Regions from separate parts of the Abiotrophia defectiva ATCC 49176 genome, predicted to be linked through region 1. Evidence: predicted binding sites of a transcription regulator. Region 1 holds the regulator's gene; the other holds the start of a gene.
What was found. The regulator LexA, encoded in region 1, represses DNA repair genes until DNA is damaged. The targets are predictions, from matches to a motif close to CNAACANNTGTTNG.

Region 1 (7,314 bases):
CTAAATCACGCCTCTTATATCCTTTAGAAATCGTCGAACTGTCACCTAAAGGAGGTCGTTTGGATTTAGGTAAGGGCTGGTTAGTTGATTATCAAGCACTCAACCATGGTATTCTAAGCTTTGGCTACCGAATCATGGAGCCAAGAACTAGTGGTGAGCTCTTAGTAGATCGTTTGGCTCAGTATCAGATTCCTAATGGGCCGATTTTTGGTCAGCTTAAACGCGGTGAGACTGTCACCTTAGCTGACGGCACCGTCCTTAACGGACAGGATTTTCTAGCGCCAGCTAGAGAGGGAAGAGTAGTCACTATCCTGGGAGATACCAAGACCTGTGATGCTATTCAAGAACTGGCTCAAGATGCTGATGCTTTAGTACACGAATGTACCTTTGAAGAAAGTGAAGCCCGAATGGCTGCGTCCTATCACCATTCGACCAGCCGTCAGGCCGCACAAGTGGCCCAGGCAAGTAATGTCAAAGCCCTCTATCTAACCCATATTAGCGCTCGCTATATGGGAAGAGACGCCAAGCAATTAGAAGACCAAGCGCGCCGTATTTTTGAAGGAGCGAGACTGGTCTATGACTTTGATGAGTTTGATGTGATAGGAGGAGATAGCTCATGTCAAGAAACTTAGATAAGCAAGTCGTGATCATCACGGGTGCGACTAGTGGTATTGGCCAAGCTGTGGCCCACCAATTGGCCCAAGAAGGCTGTAAGTTAGTATTGGCAGCCAGACGTCAGGACCGCTTGCAGGCCCTTGCTCAGGAACTTGAAGAGCAGTGGGGTACAGAGGTTATAGTCCAAGTAACGGATATGTCTCAGCCTCAAGCTATTGAGGCATTAGTGGCGGCTACACTTGAAGCCTTTGGTCGTATTGATATTCTCTTCAGTAATGCGGGGTATGGAGACTTCCAAGCCTTCTCGGAAAATCAACCTCAGCAAGTGGTGGATATGTTCCAAGTCAATGTCTTCGGCATGATGTACTTGAGCCAGTTGGTGGCTATCCAGCAGTTAAACCAAGGTGGCCCAGGTCAAATTCACTTAGTAGGCTCTATTGCCGGGAAAATCCCGACCGCTATGACTAGCGCTTATGCAGCTTCTAAGGCGGCTATAATTGCTTATGCTGACGCCTTGAGACTGGAACTCTATGAGACACCTATTCAAGTCTCCGCCATCAATCCAGGCCCAGTTAAGACAGCTTTCTTTGATCGTTCGCCACAAATGCTAGCCTACGCGCAAGTAGTCGAGGCCTTCAGTCTTGAAGCAGATGAGCTGGCTAGTCGCATTGTAGCCAATATGAAACGCAAGCATGTCAAACGAGAATTAAATCTGCCTTGGCAGTTAGCCTTTGCCTCAAAACTCTATGGCTTATTTCCACAGGCTGGAGATTTCTTAGCTGCCCGCTTGTTTAATTTGAAGGAGGAATAGTCCATGCGTCAACAATGGAAATTAATTTTAGGTGTCTGTGCGGTTATTCTAGTGGTAATCTTCGCCCTACAGAACGTTAACAACGTGCAGGTAACCTTCCTCTTCTTCCAAGCTCAGATGCCTATGGTCTTAGTCTTATTGATTTCGATTCTCTTTGGCCTCTTAATTGGTTTCTTGTCTTCTTTATCCAGTCACATGGCCAATCGTACAGCCATTAAGAACCTAAATAAGGAGCGCGAAGCCCTTACCAAAGAACAGTCTAATTTTGAGACGACTAAGGCGGAATTAGAAGCCCAATATCAGGCTAATCTTGAAGAAAAGAATCAAGAAATTGCGAGTCTTCAAGAAGCCTTAGCCGATTTGAAGACACAGCTTGAAGCCCAGTCTCAAAGCCAATCGCAAGAAGAAGAGAACGGTGACTTAGAGGCTGATTTGGACCAATCAGCTCAAGAACTTGAAGACAGTGTGGATGAATTTGAAGAGAGTTTGCAAGATGATGAGGATCCTCAGGTTTCGAGGGGGTAGAGCATGAACTTGACACACTATGAGTGGCACTATCGAAGCTTGCCGGACGATTGGCAAGACAAGGTGGCTGAATGGCAGCAAGCCGGTTTAGGCTATAGTGACACTTTTCTGCGGCTATGTTTGGCGCGTGGACTTGAGACTTTGGAAGAAATCAAGAACGCGACTAATCAGATGCCCCAAACCTTCCACGATGCTTTTCTACTTTATGACATGGAACGCGCTGTGGAAAGAATCCAGGCAGCCATCGAGTACCAAGAACTTATCTTGATTTACGGTGACTATGATGCTGATGGCATTACCTCTACTCTGATTCTCTATGAGACCTTGGAGATGTTGGGTGCGCGAGTTATTTACTATGTGCCCAATCGCTTGGTGGATGGCTATGGGCCTAATTTGGCTCGCTATCAGGACTTTGTGGCACAAGGCGTTCAGTTGATTTTGACTTGCGATAATGGGGTGGCAGGTTTTGAAGCCATCGAATGGGCTATGCAGGCTGGTGTGGATGTCATTGTGACGGACCACCATGAGGTCCAAGCCACCTTGCCTTCAGCCTATGCTGTGATTCATCCCAGACATCCACAAGGCCATTATCCCTTCCCAGATTTGAGTGGAGCAGGGGTGGCCCTGAAGTTGGCCACAGCCTTATTAGGCGAAGTGCCAACGGAGTTAGTGGAATTAGCTGCCATTGGGACTGTCAGTGACGTGGTCTCCCTTCGTGACGAGAACCGGACCCTTGTCCTGAGCGGTCTCCAGCTCATGCGCGATACCATGCGCATTGGCTTGCGATTAATGCTTGAAGAAGAGCAAGTCGATATGGAAAACATGACGGCTGACACAATTGGTTTTACCATTGGGCCTCGGCTTAATGCGATTGGTCGTTTGGGCGACCCGACGCCAGCCTTGGAACTGCTCAAAACCCAGGATGAGGAAGAAGCCCAAGAGCTATTAGCCTTAATTAACGAGAAAAACCAGGAACGTAAGGACTTGGTTGCTAATATTATGGATCAGGTTAGCCAAAGACTGGGTCAGGGGCCAATTCCTCATATTATTATTGAATCTGACCCTAGCTGGCCAGCTGGAGTTGTTGGGATTGTGGCCGGCCGCTTGAGCGAACACTACCAGCGTCCAGCCCTCATCTTCCAGTATCAGGCAGATAAAGGTCAATACAAGGGGAGTGGGCGTTCAACAGAAGCTGTCCATCTCTTTGACTGGTTGACCGATATTAAGGAGCATCTGGCCCAATTTGGTGGTCATGCCCAGGCGGCAGGTATGACAGTTAATCAAGATCAATGGCAAGACTTTGTCTCAGCCTTGCAGGCCAAGGCTCAAGCTCAGGCAGAAAGTGAGCCTAGAAAAGCGCCCTTGACCATTGATTTGTCCTTAAAGCTGTCGGAAGTAGGGACTGACTTCATCCAAGAAGTCCAGTTACTGGGTCCCTTCGGTATGGATAATGATAAGCCAGTCTTTGCTTTTGAGGAGGCAAAGCTTAACCAGGTGCGATTGATAGGGACTAATAGCCAGCATGCTAAGCTAGTCCTAGGACAGGATGGGCAAGAGCTTAATGCCATTGGCTTTGACTTTGCTGATCGCATGCGAGATCGACAAGTGGGAGATAGCCTGACTGCTGTAGGTCATTTGGACTTAAACAAATGGCAGAATCGGGTCAGCCCTCAATTGCTCCTGTCTGATATTGGGGTCTCAGGTGCTGCCTGGTATGACTGGCGGGCAAGTGGCCAACAAGGTCGTCTCTGGCAGCTAGATCAAGTTGTCTATGTATGTCAGCGCGAGGCAGTTAAGGCTCAAGTTTCTTCTCGCCTTCAGCCCGGTTCTGCTCTGATGACCTATCAAGAAGTTCAAGGAGCCAATCTTACCCATTATCAAGGCCTAGTGCTCTTAGAGCCACCCAAGCAAATGTTGGATTTCGACCAGCTGGTGCTTAGTCAGGATTGGCAGGCCTTCTACTTGGTGCTCTATGCCCAAGAATCCAAATATTTGGCAGGTCTGCCACAAAGGGCTGACTTCGCTAAGCTTTATCGCTGGTTAGTCAGCCAGGAGCCCTTCAATTTGCGGGCTAGGTTAGCAGAAATCAGCCAAGGACTGGCCATTAATCCAGTTCAACTCAAATTAATGTTTCATGTCTTCTATGAAGCAGGTTTTGTATCAATTGAAGAGGGACAAGTGGCAGTCCAAGATGCTAGTCGCCATCAGAACACTAACTTGGAAGAAACTGCTGCCTACCGGGCTTATCAAGCCGCTATGGACAGCGAAGAAGTCTTAGTCTTTGCCACCCTCGACCAAATAAAAGAATATGTTAAAAAATTAGGAGTTAAGTCATAATGGAATTGAAGAATTATATTGCTAAAGTCATGGACTATCCAAAAGAAGGCATTGTTTTCCGTGATATTACCCCTCTCATGGCAGATGGCCCAGCTTATCACGAATCAGTTAAACAATTAGTAGACTACGCCCGTGAATTACAAGTAGATGTGATTGTAGGTCCAGAAGCACGCGGCTTTATCGTGGGCTGCCCAGTTGCTTATGAATTAGAGATTGGTTTTGCACCAGTTCGTAAGAAAGGCAAGCTACCACGCCCAACGGTCGATGTAGACTATGAATTGGAGTATGGTACCGCAACTTTAACTATGCATGAAGATGCTATTAAACCAGGCCAACGTGTCCTCATCACCGATGACCTCTTGGCAACAGGTGGGACCATTAAAGCCTCTATCGATCTAGTTGAAAAATTAGGCGGCGTTGTCGTTGGTTGTGCCTTCCTAATTGAACTCGTTGACTTAAACGGGAAAGAAAAATTAGCAGGCTACGACTACAAGGCTTTAATGCAATACTAAAAACATCAAAAATATGCCCCCAGTCATAGACTGAGGGCATGGCTTTAAGAGACTTAGAAATAACGGTAAAGGGAGACAACCTTACCCAGGATGGTCACCTGAGGCAGAATGATATCGTCCATGTGGTCATTTTCTGGCCGTAAGATGACGTGATCGGACTTCTTGAAGAAGGTCTTACAGGTGGCTTCATTATCCTCGGTCATAGCAACTACGACGTCACCATTATTGGCGCTTGCTTGACGGCGGACTGTAATGTAATCTCCATCTAGAATCCCAATATTAACCATGGATTCACCCTTAATCTCTAGCATGAAGAGTTCGCTAGGTTCATAGCGCTCTAGGCCAGGTGGGATAGGGTAGTAATCTGTGGCATGTTCAATGGCCAGAATAGGCGCACCTGCGGCTACTTGACCTAGCAAGGGAATTTGTTGGGGCTGGATGCCCAAGGCTTCCTGGGCTAGGGGAGAAAGTTCGATGGCTCGAGTCTTGCTGGCGTCACGAATAATATAACCAGCCCGTTCTAAACGTGCTAGATGGCCGTGTACAGTTGAAGTAGAAGCAAGTCCTACTGCTGCACCGATTTCCCGAACAGTAGGGGGATAGCCGTTGGCTTCAATGGCCTCATGGATACATGAGAGTATGGTTAATTGCTTAGTGGATAATGTCGTCATGTCCTCACCTTCCTTATATCTTAAGCCTATTATAGCACACTTATCAATCAAAATGCAAACGAATGTTCGTGGAGGTGTCTAATGTTATCACCAGAAAAAATTGAGCGCATCAATGTCTTAGCACGTAAGAAGAAAAGTGAGGGTTTAAACCCTGAAGAAGCCCAAGAACAAGCGGCTTTACGCCAAGAATACTTGGCTAGCTTACGCCATGGCATGCGCAATCATATTGAAGGTATGAAGATTGTCGACCAAGAGGGGACCGATGTGACCCCTGACAAACTCAAACAGATTCAAAAAGAAAAGAAAATTCATAACCGTCATTTAGAAGATTAGACTAGGCTTTTGACGGAAAGTTGTGTAAAATAGAAGAGTAATATGAAAAGAAAGTGAGGAGAAGGCAGTGCAAACATGGATTTGGTTAATCATTGTCGTAGTCGCCTTAATCGGTGGATTTGTTGGTGGCTTCTTTATGGCGCGCCGTTACATGATGAAATACTTTAAGGAAAACCCACCAATTGATGAGCGCATGATTACGCAAATGATGGCTTCAATGGGTCAAAAACCATCTAAGAAGAAGGTTCAACAAATCATGGCCCAAATGAAGGTTCGTCAATAATCAAGAGAATCAAAGTCCGCCTAATGGTGGACTTTTTCTTATCTAGGCGCTTTACTTACAGATGAAAAGTCCTAGCAAACGTGGTACACTATAAGAGTATTGAAAGTCAAATTGAGGAGGAAGCTCTATGTCTATTATCAAGGAAAATTTCGACAAACTCATTGCTGAGAAAGAACTACCAGCTGAATACTTGGAGATTGAAGGAGGCCACCATCTCTATCGTTTCCGTTTTGGTGTAACCCCAGTTCGGGACTTGATTGTGGAAGTCATTGTTCAAAATTCAGATTTACCATATTGTGATGCTCAAGTCATCTACCGCCATGTTCACATGTTGAAAGACTATAAGCAACGTGCGCAAGCCTTGGAATTGATTAACGAATTAAATGAAACTCGTACCGGTTATTTTGCCCTTTATTTAGCGGGTGATGGGGAAATCTTCCAACGTAACTTGATGCGGGCTAGCGTGGACCCACAACCGCTCTATGAAACCATTGTCTATGGTTCAGCTATTGCGAAGGATATGGTAGAAGCCTTAACTGCTGGTTTAGGACCTTCTGCTGAGGTGTAACACTTCATGCTGACGTCTTTTGTTCGCTCCAGTCAAGGACAAAGAATCCTGTCCGGTGTCGTATTATGGCTTTCAGCCCTATGTTTTGCAGTTGCCCTCAACTTATTCTATGTTCCTAATCTGATTTTTTCTAATGGCGTGCCTGGCTTGGCGCAAATTATCTTGGCCATCTTCAAGGATACGCCCCTAGCGAATCTCTTAACGGCTGGTAATCTCTATTTCATTCTCAATATTCCCTTGATGATTCTGAGTTGGCTCTATCTAGGACGGCGTTTTTCAATCTTGACCGTGACCAGTATTTTCCTGTCCACCTTAGTAAGTAACTGGGTGCCGATTCAACAAGTGACCGATAATACCTTGTTAGCTGCAATCGCTGGTGGGGTGATTTCGGGTATCGGGGTCGGGCTCTTGATTAAGTTTGGTATGTCCAGTGGAGGCTTTGATATTATTGCCCTCTTGATTGCTAAGAAAACAGGGCGCAATGTCGGCTTTATGTCCTTTTTGACCAATGGTTTGGTCATAGTTGGAGCTGGCTTCCTTAATAGTTGGGAATATGCTCTCTACAGTTGTATTGCCATCTTTATTGCAGGCATGGTTATTGATGCTATCCATACAGGTGAGCAACGTTTGACTGCTTTTGTGATTTGCCAAGACCCTAA
Region 2 (7,314 bases), 420 kb from region 1:
TTGCGTTAACTCTTCTACAATGGCTTGTCGCTCAGCTAAACTATGGGCATTAGCGCCACTAGCCATGGGATGGCCACCGCCATCATAATTGGCTGCAATCCCGTTGATGACAGGCCCTTTGGAACGAATACGGCAACGATAGTGGTCGCCATTGCCTTCTTGTTGAACGAAAATGACCCAAGACATGACGCCTTCGATACGACCCGGCAAGGTCACCGCAATCTGAGTTTGTTCTTCACTAATACCAAAAGCCTTAATGTCTTCTTGGCTAATAGTCACCCAGGCGATACCTGCTTCATTAATGGACATGGTCTCATAGATATGTCCTTGGAATTTGGCTTCTTCAAAACTCAATCGCATAAAACGGTCACTAATCTCAAAGGATGAGAAGTCATATTGTTTAAGCCAAGCGGCGACTTCCAAGGTCCGTGAGGTGGTTGACTCATAGAGGAAGCGAGCCGTATCAGATACCATACCAGTATAGAGCAGGCGCGCTGCTTGATCCTGCATAGGCAGCTGGTCACCTAGGTGGCGACTGATTTCGGCAATGATCTCGCAAGTTGAACTGGCAATCGGGTGGACAATTTGAAGTTGCCCGTAGTCATCAACAGGAGGATGGTGGTCAATTTTGACCAAAGTCGCACCCTTGTCATAATGATCGCCGTCAATCCGAGGTTGGTTGGCGGTATCACAGACAATAACCAGGGCACCTTGGTAGTCGGCGGCTGTCACCTTGTCCATGGCGCCAATCCACTTGAGCCCTTGAGTTGTCGTGCCGGCCGCTAAGACGCGTTTGTCAGGGAAAGTCGATTCAATCAGCGACTTGAGTCCTAATTGGGAGCCGATAGCATCCGGATCAGGCCTCACATGACGGTGAATGATAATGGTTTGGGCTGCTTGAATTAATTGGATGAGGGCTTGTGCCTCGTGATGTTCAATATACATAGTAGTTTTCTACTTCCTTACTCGCTAAACTTAGTTACGTTCAATCATTTGGCTGGTAATAATGGCCTTGGCCACCAGACTATTCTCGTGGAAAACATCCACCTGGGTTAGGGCCGCCCGACGGTTGTGGTTGAAGACATGACCCTTAAATTGAATTTCATTGCCGATTTGGATGAGGTTGAAATAATGAAGGTCAATCTTCTCGATAACACTGTTGAGATGTGTCAACTCAAAGACCTTGCGATCCGTCACTTGGGCAATCAGTTCAGTCAGAACCCCATAGGAAATCGTCCCAAAGTTGCCAATCATCTGAGGTTGTACGAAGGCTTGGAAATCATAGTCCGTGACTTCACTGGCCTCTTCTAACTGGGCCGTAATGTCTTCTTCAAAGGTATGCACCATTTGCGGTTGCTGTTGGACCACTTGAATGGCCTTGGAGACTTCCTCACGCGTCACCACCCCAAGCAGTTGAAGATTATCTTCTACCACCGGAATCATCTCGATATCCTGCCAAATCATCTTATGCGAGACACTGGCCACCGACATATGCGTCTTAACAGTCACCGGATTCTTGGTCATGACCCGCTCCAACTGAATGGACTCTTGCTTACCTTGGACATCCTTAGCGGCCACCACCCCAATCAAACGTTGGTTATAGCAGACAGGAAAACGTTCCTGTCCCGTTTCTTCCATTAAGCGATTGAAGTCAGCTACCGAATCACTTGGCGCTAGAAGTGGCACCTGAGACAGTGGTGTGTAGATATCCCGAATGGTCATGATTTCCTTCTTAATCATCTGATCCGCCATGGACCGGTTGATGATGGTCGCTACCGTAAAGGTATCGAAGGTGGTGGAAATCACTGGCAAATTACGTTCATTGGCCAAACTAATGACCTGGTCACTGGCCTTGAAGCCCCCGGTAATGAGTACCGCCACGCCCTTTTCCAAGGCAAAGAGTTGGACGTCTTCCCGGTTCCCCACAATAATCAAGGAATCATCAGTAAAGTAACGCTCCATAGCGTCCTTGGTCATGGCCCCAATGATGAATTTAGACAGATGTTGGGTTAGCCCTTGGCTGCCGCCTTGGACCTCTCCTTCAATAATTTGCACCACTTCACCAAAGGTTAGCATTTCCGGCGAATATTTTTGCTTCTTCTCAATACGAATGGTCCCAACCCGCTCAATGGTCGAGACAATCCCTAGTACTTCGGCGTCCTTAATGGCCCGATAGGCCGTCCCTTCACTCATCTTGAGATGCTTGGCAATCCCTCGAACCGAGATTTTATCCCCGATGGGGAGGGATTCAATGTATTGGATAATCAGATCATGTTTGGTTGCCATATAGTCACCTTCTCTTTAGACACAAAATAACTGTTATACTTCATATTATAACAGTTATTTTAAAAAGTAACAGACCTGTTTTACATTTTTTCAAAAGATAATTGTGTATTGACCTTATCGAGCTGAATTAGCCCAGCCGTTGAGACACCTAGTAGGCGAACAGTCTTATGCAGATGCCCATGAAGCTCCCAGAGTTCCTGCACCGCTTGGCTAATCACCTCCACATCTTGGCTAGGAGAGCCCAAGGATAGTTGACGCGTTAAGGTCTCGAAATCATCATAGCGAATCTTAAGCGTCACGGTCTGGGCGTGGAAATTCTTGGCCTTTAAGATTGCCACCACCCGCTTAGTCAGCTGGGTCAAGGCATCTAGAACCCCCTCTTCTTCCGCCAGAAACTGAATGAAGGTAGTCTCCTTGCCAATGGACTTGCGCTCACGATGGGGCTGGACTGGCGCATCATGGACCCCCCGCACCTTGTAGTAGAGGGATTTTCCCATTTTACCAAAATGTTCAATCAGGTCTTCTAATTCAATTGCTCGCAAATCCGCCCCTGTCATAATCCCCCTCTGGTGAAAATAAGGTACTGACTGCCGCCCCACCCCATAGAACTTATCAATGGGTAGGTCATCTAAAAATTCCAAGGCTTGATCAGGTGTCACCACCGTAATGCCAAAGGGCTTACGGTAGTCAGAGGCAATTTTGGCTAGGAACTTGTTATAGGACACCCCAATCGAACAGGTTAGGTTGAGTTCTGCCTTAATTTGAGCTTGAATACGCTGGGCTAAGTAGGTCGCACTTTGGATGCCCAGCTTATTATGGGTCACATCCAGGTAGGCCTCGTCCAGGGACATGGGCTCAATCAAGTCCGTGTACTGGGCAAAAATCGCCCGAATCTGCTGAGACACTTCCTGATAGTGAGACCAATCGCCCGCAATAAAGACCGCATGGGGACAACGTTTAAAGGCTTCAGCAGCCGTCATGGCCGAATGGATGCCATATTCACGAGCCTTATAGTTGCAAGTAGAGACGATGCCCCGGCCACCAGTTAACTTAGGATGCTTGGCAATCACAATAGGTTTGTGAGCAATCGCTGGATTATCCCGCGCCTCGACATTGGCATAGAAGGCATCCATATCCACATGCAGTATCTTTCGTGATGTGTCCGGCACCGGATCCTTAAACTCTAAAATCCCATAGCGCATGATGCCCCTCCTCTCCCCTGTCATACTTCTCCTCTAGTATACGAAAATTTGTTCGTATTTTCAAGTAGTGAGCTTGCCCCAGACAGCAATAAAAGGCAAGTAGCTAGATAGCTTGCTTGCCTTTTTATCATCATTTCACTTCGAAAAGTTCACGGTAGACCTGTTCACTGCCAAACTGGCGAGGCTCCACTCCTATCAGAGTCAATCCCACTCGTTCCAAATCACCTAAAGCTTGGCTCAGTTGAGAGGCAGATACAAGAAAGCTATGATCCGATAAGCGGCGAATCCAATCATCGGCTAACTTTTCTTGAACAGTTACCACATAGTCACTCGTTTCACTTTGGGCCAAAGTGCGTTCAATAATTTTGCCTTCTTTGACGAATAGAATTCGGCGAGTCATTCGGTCGATTTCGTCAAGATTATGCGAAGAAATCAATACCGTCATCCCCTCTTCGCGATTAAGTTGCATCACTAACTCACGAATCCGAATCAGGCTAGTAGGATCTAAACCATTGTAAGGTTCATCCAGAAAGAGTACTTGTGGCCGGTGGAGAATAGCACAGGCAAAGAGCAAATGTTGCTTCATTCCCAAGGAATAGGTCCCTACTGCTTGATCTAGATACCCTATCATTCCTACACGCTCGGCCGTTTCAATAATGCTCTCTTTGGAGAGTCCCTGGGCTAAGGCTATATACTGAAGGTGGTCGTAACCCGTTAGTTGTGGATAGAGAACACTATTATCTTGCATGAACCCAATCTTACGATAAAGAGCTTTACCTGCTGGCATGTAAAGCCCAGCTACCTTTACTTGTCCCTCCGAATATGGCAATAAGCCCGTTAAGGCTGACAGCAAGGTCGTTTTACCTGCACCATTAGGTCCTACTAAGCCTACTACCTCCCCGGCCTTAATCTGAAAATTTAGCTGCTTCAAAATCGCTTTACTGCCGTAGGAAACACTAAGATTTTTTACTTCAATCATACTTGGTCACGTCCTTTCAGAGTAGAATGCAAGCATATATTCAAAAACAAGCCTGCAAGACCACAGACTACTAGGCCAGTCCAATGAGTCAAAAGACCTTGACCTAAAGAAACAGAGAGGCGTCCGTCCAATACCGGGGCTAAATCCAAGTAACGGAAGGGACTCATAGCCTGTGCCAGACTCGGCAATAAGAGAGTTGCCCCATAACCAATACCTAAGATTCCAGCGACTAAACTAATATAGATTGCAGTCGACTTAACCCATCTAGCAACAAAATGGCAAAGGCTATTAATAAAGTAAGTAACAGCAACAAACAGTGATAAAGCCTCTAGATAGTAATACCAGCTAGGCATTATCTCAAAAAATTGATGAGTACTTGGCACACGAAAGCGCTGACCAATCAAACCACCCCACTGTTGGCCATCTACTAAATATCTGACCTGAGGTAGCTGAATATGGCCTAAACCTGCTATTAAACTACCAGTCAAGGCAAGTAAGATAACTGACCCTAGCATTAGTAGAAACAGCTGTTGAAGGCTTAAGCGTCGACGCAATTTAAGGAGATGCTTCCTTGCTAGAGGCAAGGTTGCCTGGAATCGCCAGCGTCCGGTTTCTTTATCTAGCACAGTAGGCGCTACTAGGAAGATTACTAAAATAACCCAGAGTCCTAAATATAGACGATCTTCAAATAAGTTACCGACTATTCCTAGTGCAGTATAAGATTTCATAGGCTTGCTGACACGCGCTAGATAGGTTTCAAAGACCGCAATATCAATCGAAAGTGGTGGCTGGTCCTCACCACTTCTTGGTGATTGCTCATAATTTGGAATATAGAGCGTCCAATATGGACCACCAGGTAGCTGAAAATCAATCCCATAATTTCGTTTCCACTCGGCTAACTGATAATTGATGTATGCATTCGGCATAAAAATCCAGTCACGGATCGGCAATAAAGTTCTATCACCTTTGCCTTGTAGGAAGTCAACATCCTCTTTCAGTTCATCGTACTCCATTTCCGTGGCTAACTTGGTTTTCCCTTGTTTAAGTTCCTCAACAAGAGCTTCTTGGCGTTGAAAACTTGCTAGCGCTGCCTGATAGAGTTCTTCCGTTGGATAGGCCTGACGATAATCACTCAGATTAATCTTAAGAAACTCAGATTTTTGCGCAATGTTAGCTGCTTGTAATTGATGGTACTGAATCCCCTGTGAAACACCATAATAGAGGAAAAAGGCCAAGATGCACAAGCAAATTTGCCACCAAAGGTGACCTCGTAATAGCTTTAGCCATTCAAAACTTGTTTGGAAACGGCTAGAAGATAAGTCGTAACGGCGACGCGCTCGACCACGTTTAAGTACTACATAGGATAGGGTTACTATCACCCGCCAGACACCAAGTAAGAGACCGAAAAGAATTACCACTGTATAGAAAAATTCTAGGCTTGACTGGTGTAAAACAAAACCATTAATATCCCAGTAGCTAAAAATAGAATAAAAAGGATAGAAGTCAAAGAGGCGACTAAACTCAGCTAATAAAGTAACCGATACACCTAGACCTAGCCAAACTAATAAAAGCTCTTGTACCCATCGATTAATAAGTAGCAAAATAAGCCAGAAAAGAATTACCAGCCCTAACCAGAATAGATAGAGAGCCAAGATTCCCTGCCACAGGGGCCAACCAGGTGCCATAGGATAATGAAGTAAAGCCGTAAGGGGAAGTTGGTCAAAAAGAACATGATAGATAGCCCACCCAACTGCAATCGACAAACCATAGCCTAGTCCCAGGCACAAGAATACACCTAAGCGTCGGCTTAGCAAGCGACTATAAGGTATAGGTAAAGTTTTGAGAAAAGCCTGCTGATTAGCGAAGAAATCTCTTAGAAGTGGTAATCCTACTAAATATGAGAACAGCAAAAGTAGTGGAATTCCCAATAAATAAGGAGAGAGTTGTGTCATTAGATAGCTGGATTCTCGCGTTGTCTTAACATCCAAGCGACCTATTTGGTAATTGACTTGCCATTCGATAACAGGTAATTCTGCTTCTATCTGTTGACGCGAGATACTCAATAACTCCTTACCCTGATTATTGAGAGCTAATAGGGTTCTCCATATAGAGAGCTTGTCCTGGTTCACTCGATCCCATTCTTCATAATAGGCCGCCACACTGTAATCAAAACGTGTCTTTTCTGCTTCCTTCAAGCTAACTAAAAGTGGATTTTCCTCTGATACCCCCTGCCTTTGCATGTTGGAGATGGACCAGTTCAAATCTGAAGCCAAACGATTGGCCTGTTGACGCTCTTGATGTCTTAGGTCATGACTAACCTGTCCACGATATAGTCCTAGCCCTAGCATGGTCACAAGTGGCAAGATTAAGAGTAAGTAGACAAAGCGGTGATTCTTTATAAAGTGCCTAAGCTCTAGTTTGAACATTTTGCGACCTCCTCAAGGCTAGAATAGGTATAGATTAAAAAAACATTAAATATTAGTTAGATTGTATCCGATTTCCCGCTTGCTTTCAAGATAATTTTATCCCACTTGAATAAAATCTAATGTCCGTTTAGCCAATGTTCGTAAAAGAGCACGCACCAGACATCCATGAAATGTCTGGTACGTGCTCAACAAGAATTACTTCAATTCTCTATTTAATTTCTAAAGTCTGTGCCAGGTCGCGATACCAATAAGCACTCTTCTTAGGATAGCGTTTCTGCGTTTCGAAATCTACATAGAATAGGCCATAGCGTTTCTCATAACCATTAGACCAGGAGAACACATCCATTAAAGACCAAATGAAGTAGCCCTTGACATTGGCCCCGTCTTGAATGGCATCAGCTAAGACTGACAGATGCTGTTT

Region 2: dinB (DNA polymerase IV) is a predicted target of LexA. The motif match lies at 3,530-3,543, and genes of this name have one in related genera.

The regions. Positions count from the first base shown of each region.
Region 1 covers NZ_CP146287.1:928,864-936,177, forward strand. Annotated here, with positions in the region: gene rnz (ribonuclease Z) at 1-632, shown strand, start outside; gene V7R82_RS04385 (SDR family oxidoreductase) at 617-1,426, shown strand; gene V7R82_RS04390 (LapA family protein) at 1,430-1,951, shown strand; gene recJ (single-stranded-DNA-specific exonuclease RecJ) at 1,955-4,288, shown strand; gene V7R82_RS04400 (adenine phosphoribosyltransferase) at 4,288-4,800, shown strand; gene lexA (transcriptional repressor LexA) at 4,854-5,471, opposite strand; gene V7R82_RS04410 (DUF896 family protein) at 5,553-5,804, shown strand; gene V7R82_RS04415 (YneF family protein) at 5,872-6,087, shown strand; gene V7R82_RS04420 (hypothetical protein) at 6,215-6,655, shown strand; gene V7R82_RS04425 (YitT family protein) at 6,662-7,314, shown strand, end outside.
Region 2 covers NZ_CP146287.1:1,347,773-1,355,086, forward strand. Annotated here, with positions in the region: gene V7R82_RS06290 (bifunctional oligoribonuclease/PAP phosphatase NrnA) at 1-945, opposite strand, end outside; gene V7R82_RS06295 (DRTGG domain-containing protein) at 976-2,286, opposite strand; gene dinB (DNA polymerase IV) at 2,367-3,488, opposite strand; gene V7R82_RS06305 (ABC transporter ATP-binding protein) at 3,619-4,467, opposite strand; gene V7R82_RS06310 (hypothetical protein) at 4,464-6,893, opposite strand; gene lacG (6-phospho-beta-galactosidase) at 7,102-7,314, opposite strand, start outside.